Regions from separate parts of the Massilia sp. PAMC28688 genome, predicted to be linked through region 1. Evidence: riboswitches for the same ligand, from Rfam matches in the RefSeq annotation. Region 1 holds a riboswitch; the other holds the start of a gene.

Region 1 (7,685 bases):
GGATCGCTTCCAGGCGGCCCTGCGAAATCTCGGGCTGGTAGGGCGTGTAGGCGGTGTACCAGGCCGGGTTTTCAAAGATGTTGCGCAGGATGACGCCGGGCGTATGGGTGTTGTAGTAGCCCTGGCCGATCATCGACTTCATGACCTTGTTCTTGGCGGCGATGCCCTTCAGTTTGGCCAGTGCGGCCTGCTCCGGCATGGGGTCGAAGAACTGGCCCAGTTCGAGCCGGCTCTTGGTACGGATATGGGCAGGGACGATGGCGTCGATCAGCGCCGCGCGCGACGGGTATCCCAGCGTCGACAGCATGGCTGCCTGTTCGCTGTCGGAGGGACCGATATGGCGCGGGATGAAGGAGTCGCGTGCTTCGAGTTGGGTCAGGCTGGAGCGGGTCATGATGTGGGAGGCCAAAGAAAGGAAAAGCGAGAGGAGTGCTGTGTGCCGCGGCGCGCACTTGCGCAGCCGCGGCGGCGAGTGGATTACTCTGCGGTGTTCTTGCCGTAGGCGGCTGCGTCGAGCAGGCCGTTGATCGAGGACGCATCGGCGGGCTTCAACTTGAACAGCCAGGCGCCGTAGGCGTCGCTGTTGATCGAGTCCGGAGCGTCGGTGACGGCGGTATTGATGGCCACGACTTCGCCCGATACCGGGGCGTAGATGTCGCTGGCGGCCTTGACCGATTCCACCACGGCGGCGTCGTCGCCGGCGCTGAAGGACTTGCCCACCTTCGGCAGTTCGACGAACACGATGTCGCCCAGGGCATCCTGCGCGTATTCGGTGATACCGACGGTGAAGGTGCCGTCGGCTTCAGCGCGTACCCACTCGTGGGACTCGGTGTACTTCAGGTCTGCAGGAATATTCATGTAAGGCTCCGGATTAAAAGATTCGATATGGGTTCGGGTCAGGCAGCGAGGATTTTACCGTTTCGCACGAAGGGCAGCTTGATTACGCTGGCGGCCAGGCGCTTGTCGCGGATTTCCACGTGAACGGTGTCGCCCACGGCGACGTCCATCGGCACCCGCGCCAGGGCGATGGCCTGCTGCATGGTGGGGCTGAAAGTGCCACTGGTGATTTCGCCTTCGCTCCCGGAGGCGCTGATGATTTTCTGGTGGGCGCGCAGGATGCCGCCTTTCTCACGCAGGATCAGGCCCACGTACTGCTGGTTCTGGCCCTGCGCCTTGAGCGCATCCTTGCCTACGAAGTCGCGCTCGGACACCAGGTCCACGGTCCACGCCAGGCCGGCGTCAAGCGGGTTGACCGTGTCGTCCATGTCCTGGCCGTACAGGTTCATGCCCGCTTCCAGGCGCAGCGTGTCGCGCGCGCCCAGGCCCGCAGGCTTGACGCCGGCCGCCAGCAGGGCATTCCACAGTGCCTCGGCCTGGGACGCGGAGAACGCCAGTTCAAAACCGTCTTCGCCCGTGTAGCCGGTGCGCGCCACCATCACGTCGCCAAACGCGGTGTCCTTGACGATGACGGCGTTAAAGGGCTTGAGCGGTTCGGACGCCTCTTTGGTGGTGGGCAGCACTTCCCACACCTTGGCACGGGCATTCGGGCCCTGCACGGCGATCAGCGCCATCGGGTCGGCACCGTCGCGGCGCTGCGTGATCGTCACGCCGCTACCGGTGGCCTCGTTACGGGCACTGATCCAGGCCACGTCCTTCTCGGCGGTGCCGGCGTTGACCACCAGGCGGAACCAGTTTTCGGCAAAGAAGTACACGATCAGGTCGTCGATGACGAAGCCCTGCTCATTGAGCATGCAGGAGTAGAGCGCCTTGCCCGGCACCTGCAGCTTGTCGACGTTATTGGCCAGCAGGCCGCGCAGGAAGGCGCGCACATTGTCGCCTTCGAGGTCGACCACGCACATGTGGGAGACATCGAACATGCCCACGTCGGTGCGCACGGCATGGTGTTCTTCGATCTGCGAGCCGTAGTTGACGGGCATGTCCCAGCCGCCAAAATCGACCATCTTGGCGCCGGCTGCGCGGTGTGCGGAATTGAGCGGGGTCGCTTTAAGCGTCATGGAATCCTCGGGCAGGTGTATAGGGGACCGCCGAACAGGTACGCAGGACCACACTGGCCCGTTGCGGGTGTTCGCGCCCCTCTGTCCTTGGTACCTGAGAGATAGCGGAGATGTTCCGCCTGCCCCTTCGGTGGGCCGCCGGCATGTGCCGCGGCCGCTCTCCAGAGTTTGATCCGCCGCGACACGCGCTGCCGACCCCTGACCGGTCCTTTTGCCTGAGAGTTTTTGGGTGATGCCCCTTCGGCGGCAGCGCGTGGCTACCCTCTCCCGATCAAGAGTGCAGAGCATATGCCAGCAGGCTGCCAAAGTCAACTTAAGAGCGCCCATCGCAGGGGGAAACCAGGGGCGAGAGAGGGCGCGCACGAATGCAGTGCGCCCGCCACGCCGGCATAGGGCGGATTTGTTAAAATTGCTCATCCCTTTTACGAGTAAAACAGCCATGACCGAACAACAAACGAAAAGTGGTACGGAAGCGTGGTTTACGCTCTCCGGTGACGTCAACAGCGATATGGTGCATCGCGTGTTCGAGAGTGTTTCGGCCATGACCGAGGCGGGCGTGGAACGGGCCCATATTCTGATCCAGTCCAACGGCGGCTACGTCAGCGATGGCCTGTGCATGTATAACTTCCTCTCCAGGGCGCCCATCGAATTCGTCATGTACAACGGCGGCGCGGTAGCGTCCATCGCCGTCATCCTGTTCCTGTCCGGTACGCGCCGCTACGCCAGCGAGACGGCGCGCTTCATGGTCCACAAGTCGCACGCCACCGCGTCGCCGGGCGCGCGCCCGGACGCGCTCAATATCATCGTCGAAGGCTTGCGGGCCGATGATGCGCGCACTGAATCCATTTTGCGCAAGCACATCGAACTGTCGCCGGAGCAGTGGGCCATTCACCAGTATTCCGACCTGCACCTCACCTCGCGCGACGCCAAGGCTGCGCGCATGATCGACGATGTGGCCGATTTTGCCCCGCCGCGGGGCGTCCATATCCGCAATATCTAGCGCCCGGTTGCCTGGCTCCCCGTTTCCTGTCGAGCCGGGCCCGGTAGACGCGCAAAAGAAAAGAGCGTTTCAACGAAAAGAGCCTGTCAACGGCGCGCCGCTGCAGACTCTTTCGATGGCTTCCTGTTTGGCACTGTAGTGGTACTGCCCGGAAACCCGGCAGTACCCAGCGGTCAGCCTGATCAGCGGTTGCCGCTGCTCTTGCTTGCGCTGCCCGAACCCGAACCGGACTGGCGCGAACCTTCCTTGTTATCGTTCTTGTGGCTCTGGCGGCCGGCTTCCACGTGCTGCTCGTGGGTGCCACCCTGGGTGCCGCCCGAGCGCGAACCGGAACCCTGGCTGCCGGACTGCTTGTTCGACGATGCGCTGTCACTTTGCTTGCTACCACCCTTGTTTTTCTGATTCGAGGCCATGTTCATTCCTTTAAGAAAGTTTGAAATGTCTTGCTCGCCTTGCGCGCCTGAATTGTTTCTCAGGCCCGTTTGGTGAACCAATGATGGGATGCCCGCAACAGGGCCGCTATCAGAAGATCGCTCGACCCGCTGTAGGAGCGCTTCCTACAGAATTGCAACAAATTGGCCAGGGTCAGAACTCTTCCCAATCCAGGTCCAGCCGGGCCATTGCCCCGCGCTGACGCTGGGGCCGCGCGGCAGGGGACGGCGCCACGACATGGATGGCGGGGGCCTTGCTGCGGGCAGTGGCCGTGCCCGCTGTTGCACGGGCGTGAGGATTGCTCGCGACCAGGTGCACAGCTGCTTTGCGCACCCCGTGTTCCGGCCCCAGGACAAAGGCGGCCGACGCGCGTGACAGGTGACCTGCTTCGTCGCGCAGCGAGGCCGCCGCCGCCGCCGATTGCTCGACCAGCGCCGCGTTCTGCTGGGTGGCCGCGTCCATGGCTGAAATGGCCTGGTTGATCTGGTCGATGCCGGCTGTCTGTTCCGCGCTGGCATGGGCAATTTCGCCAATGATGTCGGTCACCCGCTTGACGCTCGTGACGACGTCATGCATGGTCTTGCCCGCGCGCCCGGCCAGTTCCGTGCCGGCGCTGACCTTGCCCACGGAATCGTCAATCAGCAGCTTGATTTCCTGCGCCGCTGCCGCCGACCGCTGGGCCAGGCTGCGAACTTCGCCAGCCACCACGGCGAAACCGCGTCCCTGTTCGCCGGCGCGGGCCGCTTCCACTGCCGCGTTCAGGGCCAGGATGTTGGTCTGAAAAGCAATGCCGTCGATGACGTTGATGATCTCGGCAATCCGGCTCGACGATTCGTTAATGGATGCCATGGTGCAAACCACTTCGGCCACCACGGCACCGCCGCGCACTGCCACGTCGGAGGCTGAAATGGCAAGCTGGCTGGCCTGGTGCGCGTGTTCGGCATTCTGGCGGACCGTGGCCGTCAGCTGGCCCATTGAAGAGGCCGTCTCTTCGAGCGATGCCGCCTGCTCTTCCGTGCGCGCGGACAAGGACATGCTGCCGGCGGCGATCTGGCCGGCGCTGGTGGCAATGCTTTCCGTACCGCTGCGCACCTTGACAATCATGCCCGCCAGGCGTTCATTCATCTCCTGCATTGCGCCCAGCAAGATGCCGCCGGCGCCGCCCTGGTCGCTGACTTTTCCGCTCAGGTCGCCTTCCGCCACGCGCCGGGCCAGGGCGCCGGCTTCCTCCATGGGCCGATCCAGCGCCGCCTGCAGCCAGGCCCCGCCCAGCACGGCAACGAGCGTCAGGGCCACGGCCGCGCACCAGAAGGTGATGCGGGCGGTGTCGTAAATTTTTATTGCAGCACTTAACTTTTGACCGGAACCGGCCGATAACAGGGCAATCTGCTCTGCCTGGCCGAGGATCCAGAACGCCAGCGTCAGGCACGCCGCAAGCAGCGCGCCGATGCAGGCAAATAGTTTATGGCGGGTATCGAGGCGGGGCAGTGGGGACATGATGGTTTCCTTGGCAAGGTCGGTGCACCAGGAGGGCGGCCGCGCCGCCCCTGAAGCAAGGTGATTCTTCATGTTAAGGAAACGCCGAAGCGCGACCTTTGCGCAGTATCAAAAGTCGGCCCGGCAATAAAACGTGTTCAAAAAAGCACGTTGTTGATCTTGAATGTGTACTTACAAAAGAAATTCTGCAAAAACAGCGATTCGTTATATTTTGTCTATTGCCTTGTGGAAATAACGTGGCAAAATAGAAGCGTCAAATAGTCAATTCATCCCGCGGAGAATAATCAACCATGGCTCCAGTAGCGTCCAAACCGGCAAATGCACAGAAGGCGGCCGTGTCGCAGCATGAGCTGTTGGAAGCCTTGGTGGAGATCGTCACCAAGCACGCCAATGAGCAATGGCTCGGCGTCGGCACGCGCCTGGTATCGGCCCTGCTGGATGTGGCCGACCCAAGCATGGATGCGCGCGACGTCTTCTTGCGGGTGAAGTCGGGCAATTTGCTTAAAGAACACAGCTACGCCTTCCTGCACCTCATTTCTGAGGAGCTGGAAAAATCGCTGCGGGCCGAAGTGGCCGGCCTGACCCCCCGCCCGCGCGCCACCCTGATTTCCGAAGCGGCGCTCACGCTGGTGCCATTCGCCGAGATGGACAACCGGGTCGCCTTCGATGCCCTGAGCCGGCCGTTTGAAATGAAATATGCGACCCAGATTGCCACGCTGAACGTGCGCCTGGGTTACCTGCTCAACCGCGACATCCTGCGTCTTGCCCAAAACCCCTTCCGGCCAGAGCTGTTCCTCGCTGCGCTCAGCAGTGCCTGGCGCGAGTTTGAACCCAACGAAGAGGCACACGGCCTCATCACGCGCCTGCTGCGCCCGGAAATCCTGTTCGACCTGGGGCCGATGTACGACGCCTTGTGCGATGCCCTGGTCAACAAGGGGACCCAGCCGGGGTCGATGGACGCCTACAACATCAAGAAAACCGAATGTGCCAATGCCGCCAAGGCCAAGCGCGCCAAGAAGCAGGAAGCACTGGCCCAGCAGCTGCGCCAGTTCCTGACGGGCGAAGCGGACAGTGAGTTTGACGCCGGCATTCCCCTCATTCCGAATTTGCCGCAAAGTACCGGTGGCCCCGGCGGCTGGCGCCCGAGCGCCGTGCACGGTTTCGTGCCCGAACCGGCCGCAGCGCAGAGCGCACCCGTCCATGGCGCCGCGCCGCACGCGATGGCAGCGGGCGCGTCCCCGTTCCACGGCGTGCAGGGCGGCACGCACGGATTTGCCGCTGCCGGCCCGGGTGGCCCTAACCCGGGCGGCCCTTTCCCGGGCGGCCCTTTCCCGGGCGGCCCTATCCCGGACGGCCCTATCCCGGGTGGCCAGTTCCACAGCCAGGTGATGGCCGGGGGGCTGATGGCGCAGGTGGCCTTCGGCACGTCGCCCCAGCCGCACGCAGCCACTGGGGCCGTCCTCGGTCAGGCCGGCTTCGGCGCGGCCCCGGCGCCGCTGCTGGACATGCTCAAGACGCTGCAGGCGCGCATGCCCGAACAGTTTGCCGCCACGCCGTCCACCCCCGGCGCGGCCCAGAACGCGGACGTGTTCTACCTGCCGCGCCTGAAAGCGAGCATTCCGCAGGGCAGCCTGTCGCGCGGCGATGAAAGCACGATCGACCTGCTGTCGAAGATTTTCGACACCGTTTTCCTCGACCCGAATATTCCCAAGGAAATCCGGGAACTGATCCAGTTCCTGCAGATTCCCGTGCTCAAGGCCGCGCTGGCGGACAAGAATTTCTTCTTTGAAGAGGCGCATCCCGCGCGCCGCATGATCAACCTGCTCACCCGCCTGGGCCCCGAGCAGCGCAGCGCCGACGACCCCCTGTTCCAGGCCATGCAGCGCAGCGTCGACAAGGTCGGGCGCGAAGAAGGGCAGGGCGACGCCGCCTTTGCCAGTGCGGTGGCCGAGCTGGAAGATTCGATCAAGGCTGAGGAATCATTTGAAGTCGAGGCCATTGCCGCGCCCATCGCCGCCGCCCTCAAGCAGGAAAAGGTCACCGCCGCCACCCGTTCAGCCAAATCTGCCGTGGCCGCGCGCGTTTCCAGTGGCGAGGTGGTGGCCGTGCTGGAGACTTTCCTGGAAAAGAAATGGACCTCGGTACTGACCCTGGCTTACACGCTGGAAGACGAAAAGCCCGGTGCCGTCGGCAGCGCCACCCGCACCATGGATGACCTGATCTGGAGCGTCAAGCCCAAGATCACGCACGAGGAGCGCCGCTCCCTGATCGCCAAGCTGCCCACGCTGCTGGCCACGCTGAACAAGTGGCTCGACATCATCCAGTGGCAGGAGGCGGACCGCCTGCAGTTTTTTGCCGAACTGGCCGAATGCCACGCCTCCATCGTACGCGCGCCGCTCGACATCACGCCGGAACGTCAGCTGGAAATTGCCGTGGAAGTGGCGCAGGAAGACGCGATGCGCCGCCTGCAGAAGGAAAAGGCGGCCGAACAGCAGCCGGAGCAGCAGATCGACGCCGCCGCCGTCACGGTCGAAGCGCTCGAGCGCGGCGCCTGGATGGAATTTACCCAGAACGACGGCACCGTCCGGCTGGCCAAGCTGGCCTGGGTCAGCCCGCTCAAGACCCTGTACATCTTTTCGGTCGGCGCGCGCAAGGAGTCGTTCTCGCTCAGCGTGGAAAAGCTCACTGCCGGGGTGCGCCAGAAAAAGGTCAGCCTGGTGCGCACCGAAGGCGTGGTCGAG
Region 2 (7,685 bases), 2.1 Mb from region 1:
ACTGCCTTGCTGCAGGCTACGAAGCGTTGTGTTCGTTGCAGCAGAGAGGTGAGATTATGCAGCGTTTCGCGATTCTCGTCAACTCCCTTTTTTATTACAGCGTCGTTTTCGACACTCCCTGACGGCTTGCTAACTACTTGATTTCGTTAACGTTTCGTTCGGGGAGGCGAACTATAGCAAGCCGCGTCCCGGTCCGCAAGCGCTTTCTCACCTATTCCGCGATGCGCATGACCTTGTACTGGGGGTCCGCCTTCATGTCTTCCGGCCAGAATGGCAGCGCGATAAACTGCTTGCGCGAAAACAGCGGCACCTGGTCGCCATAATGCGGTGACGCAGGGTCCACGGATTGCCCATACACCAGCATGCCCTCGGCCACCGGCCCCTTGTGGTCAAAGGTGACCGTCTGCACGTAACTCGTGCCCCAGATCACGTTCTCGTACCCAGTGGCCCGCAGCGGCGAGCCCATGGTCAGGGAATTGTAGGAACCATCGACATTGCCGATGCCCCCGTGAATTGGCACCCGGACACCGCCGCGCGTGTCACTCTGGTACTGCCCGAGCGGCCCATCCAGGGGGACGCCCAGCATCTCCAGTTTCTGCACGCTCCGCTTGAGCGAAGCCAGCATGTCAGGGACAAGGCCCGCAGCCAGAGCGCGCGGCGTGTGGACAGGATCGCGGGGATCGAACGGCACTGCCCACTTGCCCGGAGCATTGGCAACCTGCAGCCAGAATTCGCGAAACAGGACGGCGCCCCGGCTTTCCAGATTGGCCCGCCGGTCCCAGCCGGCCAATGCGGCGCAGCCGGCCCGCACCTGCGCATCGGACGACGCCAGGCAGTGCGGCAGCAAGTCGGGCAGGACCAGCTCGGCGGCATGGATGCGGTTGGCAAACGCCAGTTCCTGCAAGTCCTGCAGCTGCAAGCGGCCGCGCTGCGCGATCTGTTCCTCCAGCTGCACAAATCCTATGCGGGTGCGCAGCGATTGCGCAGCGTTGACCGGGCCATACAGGGGTGAGTAGCCGTAGGGCGCAGGTCCGGTCAGCAAGGCCCGGGCATTGTTGAGCCAATAGGAATCATTGGAGTTGCCTGCATAATCCGTACGCATGGCAAAGGGTGCGCGCGCTGGTGAGAAGATGCCGGGTGGTGTATCCGGATCGCTGCCCCAGCCACATGCCGATCGTGTTCCGTCAAAGGTCAGCAACGGTTCGAACAGCAAGCAATCCGACAGGAACTTTGCTGTTTCCATGTGCGGCACGACACTGGCGTCCGCATACAGGGTGTTGCCGTGCCGGTCTGCCGCCACCGTGTTCACCCACGGCAGTCCCGCCGTCCGATCGAGCGCGGACTTGAGTTCCGCAACGCTTTGTGCCCGACCAATGCCCAGCCATTGGTCCATGAGGCGCGTATTGTTGCGGTTGGGGTCGCCCAGTACCGTCACTTCACTGGCAGTCCATCCCAGGCCGGCAGCAGGCCATACGACAACTGCCCCGTGGCGACTGAAATAAAAGGTCTTGCTGCGCGCAGTCATGCTCCCGTCCGCCTCACGCACATCCACGGATACTTGGCGGCTGCTCATCTTTTCGGCCACCCCGTCAATGAGGTAGGTGGTGCCGGCCGGGTCGCGCCCGTCCAGCGCAAGCTTGAACGTGGTGAAGTGGACGGCGGCGGTCACGGTATGACTCCAGGCCACGTCCCTGTTAAAGCCAATCACGACCAGGGGAATGCCCCCCAGAATCACGCCCATGGCATCGTAGCTCCCGGGCACGGTAAGGTGCGCCTGGTAGAAGCGGTCGGTACTGGTCCACGGGTAATGAGGATTGCCCAACAACAGGCCGCGCCCCGTGGCACTCAAGTCGCTGCCGATGGCCAGCGCGTTGCTGCCCAGCTGCTCCCGCGTCAGGCGGCGCAGCCGCTCCTGCAGCAGGGCCCCGTTGGCGGGTCCGGCCGGCGCGGACGGGAGTGCCTGCCCGGGGGATCGTCCCCCGTTCACAAATTCCTGGGCGAACACTTCGCCCGTAGCGTGCAGGGCTTTTTCTGCCAGCACCCGGTACATGTCGTCGACCGTGATCGGCTTGACCCAGGCCGCGTTGTTGCACGCCGCCGGGTAGCGCCCCGCGTGGTCTTTCAGATAGCGGTTGTAGCCGATGACGTAGCCTTCCAGCAGTTCCTGCGTGTCCCGGCTGCCTGCCGCATAGCCGGCGCGCAATTGCTCGATGTCGAGATAGCCCTTGAAAAAGAAATCGCTGTCGAGGTTGTTGAGCTTGACGTAATAAATGGCGGCACCATACTCGCCGTTGGCAGGCTCCGTTGCCGATGCGGCGGGGCCGAAATAGCGGGACCGTTCGCCACGCACTGTCAGCAGGGTGTCCGCGAACATGCACAGATTATCCTGGGCGTAGGCATATGCCAGCCCGTATCCCAGGCCCCGGAAATCGTCAGCCCGGATGTGGGCCAGCCCGTAACTGGTGCGCGTGATGTCCGCCTGTACCTGGCTGTGCCGGGGCGCCTCGCCAAAGGCCAGCTCCACCCGGCCGCAGCCGCTGCCCATCAGGCAGATCGCCGCCGCCACTGCCCGCACTGCCCATCTGCCGCTTCTCATCATGGCCACCCCTGTCAGAAAACATCAACGCACGATCGAAAGGCAATACTACGAAGCCGCTGACAAGCTGCATTGATTGGACTCAACGTGTTCGGGCGCAGTTCAACAGTGCGCTATTGATGACCAGGAGGAATACCGGTACTGTTCGTTCATGGAAAAAGCACAAGAGACAAATAATTTTCATGAAGAGATGCGCGACATTATCGAAGAGGCGCGCGTCATTCTTCCCGGTGTGCAGGCGCTGTTTGGTTTCCAGACCATTGCCGTGTTCAGTGAACGCTTTGGCGGCTTGCCCGCGTTCGCAGTGACCTGCCACCTGGTCAGCCTGGCCATGGTCATCCTGGCGGTGGCGCTGGTGATGACGCCCGCCATTTATTACCGCATCGTGGGGCCGGCATACGTGTCGCGCCGGATGATCAAGCGCTCCGCTGCCCTGCTGCGCTCGGCGCTGTGGCCACTGGCCGCCGGCCTGGCGCTGGATATGTTCACCGTGATCTTCGTGGCCACGCGCAAGCTTGACGTGAGCATCGCGGGCGCGCTGGCGACCGTGTTTGTGCTGGTCGGTCTCTGGCTGGCCTTCCCATGGTTCGAGCGCAAACGCTGCCGGGAAAGCAACAGCGGCTACCTCAGCGGCGAGACCTAGCAAATAAGGCTTGGGATTTGGACGGCAGTGGTTTAAGCTTGCCGCGTTGTTGGCGCAATGCCAACGCGATATCGGGAGAGTCTGCCGCATGCGGCAGCGCCGAAGGAGCAACCGCCCCGGAATCTCTCAGGCCCAGGGACCGATATTGCACATGCACTCTGAAGAGCCATCGGATCTCGTCACCCGATGCACCGAAGGAGCAAACCGCACAGGCGTGGCGGTGAATCTCTCAGGTCCAGCACAGAGGGGGTGTCCTGCGCGCATGGTGCGTGCGGATTTCCTTTCAATGACCTTCTGGACCTGATCTACATGAAAACCATTGCAGTTATCGGCGGCGGCATTACCGGCGTCACGACGGCGTACGCGCTCGCCAAACGCGGCTATACCGTCACCGTCATCGAAAAGCACCGCTACACCGGCATGGAAACCTCGTTTGCCAACGGCGGCCAGCTGTCCGCTTCCAATGCGGAAGTATGGAATCACAGCTCCACGCTCCTGAAAGGCATCAAGTGGATGCTCACCCGCGACGCGCCCTTGCTGGTCAATCCGACACCGAGCTGGCACAAATTGTCCTGGTTCGCCGAATTCATCGCCGCCATCCCGCATTACCACGCCAACACGGTGGAAACCGCGCGCCTGGCCATTGCCGCCCGCAAGCACCTGTTTGCCTGGGCGGAGGATGAGAATATTGATTTTGATGCCAAGCGCAAAGGCATCCTGCACATCTACCGCGACAAGGCCAGCTTTGACCACGCCGCCAACGTGACCCGCATGCTGGCACAAGGCGGCCTTGAGCGCCGCGCAGTCACGCCGTCGGAGATGCGCGCCATTGAACCGACCCTGGCGGGGAACTACTACGGCGGCTTTTTCACCGACAGCGACGCCACCGGCGACATCCACAAATTCACGGTGGGCCTGGCCCATGCAGCGCAGCGCCTGGGCGTGCGCTTCATGCACGGACGTGAAGTGGCCGGTGTGGTGACCGACGGCAGTGCCGTCAGCATCTCGGTCGGGCGGGGTAACGATGAAGAGACCACTGTTTTTGACGGCGTGGTGGTCTGCGCCGGCACCGCCAGCCGCAGCCTGGCCGCGTCACTGGGCGACCGGGTCAATATCTATCCCGTCAAAGGCTATTCAATCACGGTCAATCTGCACGATGCTGCCAGCCAGGCCGCGGCGCCCACGGTCAGCCTGCTGGACGATGCGACCAAACTGGTCACCAGCCGGCTGGGCGATGAACGCTTCCGCGTGGCGGGTACCGCTGAATTCAATGGCTTCAATCGCGATATCCGGGCCGACCGCATCCGGCCGCTGGTCGACTGGGTCCATGAATGCTTCCCGGGCATTAACACCCGCAGTGTCGTGCCCTGGGCAGGTTTGCGCCCGATGATGCCGACCATGCTGCCGCGGGTCGGGCGCGGCAAATCTCCCTGCGTGTTTTATAACACCGGGCATGGCCACCTGGGATGGACCTTGTCAGCAGTAACGGCAGACATGATCGGCGATATCGTCAAGCGTTCGCACTGGATGCAGCCACACTAAGGCGAATCAGCTCAAGCACGGCAGCTTCTTGTTCGTTGATGAAGAAGTGGTCGCCGTCAAACCAGTGCACCTCGCACGGCGCGCTTGTTTCACATGCCCACGCCTCGATTTGCACGTTGCTTGTCAAAGGATCGCCGCGGCCGGCCAGCACCGTGAGCGGTACCGGCAGGCGCGGCCCGGCGCGGTACTGATAGGTTTCGGACACGGCAAAATCGGCGCGTATGGCCGGCAGCGCCATGACCAGCAGCTCGCGGTACTTCATGACCGCGGGAGGCGTGCCGTTAAATCCCCGCAATTGCTCGATCAATTCGTCGTCGCCCATGGTGTGCAGGCCGCGTGAACGATTGCGCCGGCCCGGCGCGTTGGCCGCCGAAACCATGAGGCGATCGGGCAGCCGACTATCATGGGCGGCGAAATGGCGCGTGAGTTCAAACGCAATGAGTGCACCCAGGCTGTGGCCGAAGAACATGAAGGGCAGCTGATCCTCGGGACGCAGGATGTCTGACAACACCGCAATCAATTCGGCCAGCGAGGTGAAAGGTTCTTCGCTGCGCCGGGTACCACGGCCTGGCAGCTGCACGGCCCACACTTCAATTTCCGGGCCAAGCGCTGCCTGCCATTGCGCGTACATGCGGGCATTGCCACCGGCATAGGCGAAGCAGATCAGGCGCATGGCGGGCGCCGCTTGAGGGGTACGCAAAATCCAGGGTGTCATCATATTTTCACCGGACGAAAAAAAACCCCGAGGCATTTCTGCTCCGGGGTTTTTCTCTTATAACTAGCCTGACGATAACCTACTTTCACACTGGTTGCAGCACTATCATCGGCGTAAAATCGTTTCACGGTCCTGTTCGGGATGGGAAGGGGTGGTACCGATTTACTATGGTCATCAGGCATAACTTGTACAGGTAACAGCTCCACAACGGGGCAGCTGCACCTTGAATCTGGAAGAAGTAAGTTTTGTATTCGTAGTAATGAACTACGGGGTAGTGCTCGAGATATCAACAACAAGGCAACACGCGCAATTCTTATCTCTGTACCTGCTAAGGTTATAGGGACAAGCCGTACGGGCAATTAGTATCAGTTAGCTTAATGCATTACTGCACTTCCACACCTGACCTATCAACGTCCTGGTCTCGAACGACCCTTTAAAGAGCTCAAGGCTCTGGGAAATCTCATCTTAAGGCAAGTTTCCCGCTTAGATGCTTTCAGCGGTTATCTCTTCCAGACTTAGCTACCCGGCAATGCCACTGGCGTGACAACCGGTACACCAGAGGTCTGTCCACTCCGGTCCTCTCGTACTAGGAGCAGCCCCCTTCAAATTTCCAACGCCCACGGCAGATAGGGACCAAACTGTCTCACGACGTTTTAAACCCAGCTCACGTACCACTTTAAATGGCGAACAGCCATACCCTTGGGACCGGCTACAGCCCCAGGATGTGATGAGCCGACATCGAGGTGCCAAACTCCCCCGTCGATATGAACTCTTGGGAGGAATCAGCCTGTTATCCCCAGAGTACCTTTTATCCGTTGAGCGATGGCCCTTCCATACAGAACCACCGGATCACTATGTCCTACTTTCGTACCTGCTCGACTTGTCAGTCTCGCAGTTAAGCACGCTTATGCCATTGCACTATCAACACGATGTCCGACCGTATCTAGCGTACCTTCGAACTCCTCCGTTACACTTTAGGAGGAGACCGCCCCAGTCAAACTGCCTACCATGCACTGTCCCCGATCCGGATAACGGACCAAGGTTAGAACCTCAAACAAACCAGGGTGGTATTTCAAGGATGGCTCCACGAGAACTGGCGTCCCCGCTTCAAAGCCTCCCACCTATCCTACACAGATTGGTTCAAAGTCCAATGCAAAGCTACAGTAAAGGTTCATGGGGTCTTTCCGTCTAGCCGCGGGTAGATTGCATCATCACAAACATTTCAACTTCGCTGAGTCTCGGGAGGAGACAGTGTGGCCATCGTTACGCCATTCGTGCAGGTCGGAACTTACCCGACAAGGAATTTCGCTACCTTAGGACCGTTATAGTTACGGCCGCCGTTTACTGGGACTTCAATCAAGAGCTTGCACCCCATCATTTAATCTTCCAGCACCGGGCAGGCGTCACACCCTATACGTCCACTTTCGTGTTTGCAGAGTGCTGTGTTTTTATTAAACAGTCGCAGCCACCAGTTTATTGCAACCCTTTCGCCCTACTGAAGTAAATCAGCCAAGCTACCGGGGCGTACCTTTTCCCGAAGTTACGGTACCAATTTGCCGAGTTCCTTCTCCCGAGTTCTCTCAAGCGCCTTAGAATACTCATCTCGCCCACCTGTGTCGGTTTGCGGTACGGTCTCGTATGACTGAAGCTTAGAGGCTTTTCTTGGAACCACTTCCGATTGCTTCGGGTCGCAAGGACCCTCGTCTCAACCCCTTGAATTACGTGCCCGGATTTGCCTAAGCACCTTCTATGAGCCAAAAACCAACTATTCCAACAGTTGGACAACCTTCCGCGATCCGTCCCCCCATCGCATCATACGACGGTGCAGGAATATTAACCTGCTTCCCATCAGCTACGCATCTCTGCCTCGCCTTAGGGGCCGACTCACCCTGCTCCGATGAACGTTGAACAGGAAACCTTGGGCTTACGGCGTGGGGGCTTTTCACCCCCATTATCGCTACTCATGTCAGCATTCGCACTTCTGATACCTCCAGCATCCTTTACAAGACACCTTCACAGGCTTACAGAACGCTCTCCTACCATATAGATCAAGATGCAAGCATCGAGAAATATATCCGCAGCTTCGGTGACTGGCTTAGCCCCGTTACATCTTCCGCGCAGGACGACTCGATCAGTGAGCTATTACGCTTTCTTTAAATGATGGCTGCTTCTAAGCCAACATCCTGACT

The links. Region 1 has a riboswitch for glycine ahead of gcvT (glycine cleavage system aminomethyltransferase GcvT). Riboswitches for the same ligand answer to the same signal wherever they lie in the genome.
Region 2: it holds a riboswitch for glycine, as region 1 does, so the genes downstream of both, KY495_RS10085 (D-amino acid dehydrogenase) here and gcvT (glycine cleavage system aminomethyltransferase GcvT) in region 1, are expected to answer to the same signal.

What each region holds. Positions count from the first base shown of each region.
Region 1 is NZ_CP080378.1:4,377,659-4,385,343, forward strand. Features, by position in the region: gene gcvP (aminomethyl-transferring glycine dehydrogenase) at 1-394, opposite strand, end outside; gene gcvH (glycine cleavage system protein GcvH) at 478-858, opposite strand; gene gcvT (glycine cleavage system aminomethyltransferase GcvT) at 897-2,015, opposite strand; glycine riboswitch at 2,087-2,190, opposite strand; glycine riboswitch at 2,209-2,295, opposite strand; gene KY495_RS19525 (ATP-dependent Clp protease proteolytic subunit) at 2,455-3,015, shown strand; gene KY495_RS19530 (hypothetical protein) at 3,198-3,428, opposite strand; gene KY495_RS24130 (methyl-accepting chemotaxis protein) at 3,601-4,944, opposite strand; gene KY495_RS19540 (DUF1631 family protein) at 5,235-7,685, shown strand, end outside.
Region 2 is NZ_CP080378.1:2,242,934-2,250,618, reverse strand. Features, by position in the region: gene KY495_RS10095 (penicillin acylase family protein) at 212-2,599, opposite strand; gene KY495_RS10090 (DUF6328 family protein) at 2,787-3,239, shown strand; glycine riboswitch at 3,302-3,391, shown strand; gene KY495_RS10085 (D-amino acid dehydrogenase) at 3,549-4,781, shown strand; gene KY495_RS10080 (thioesterase II family protein) at 4,750-5,499, opposite strand; rRNA gene rrf (5S ribosomal RNA) at 5,563-5,675, opposite strand; rRNA gene KY495_RS10070 (23S ribosomal RNA) at 5,835-7,685, opposite strand, start outside.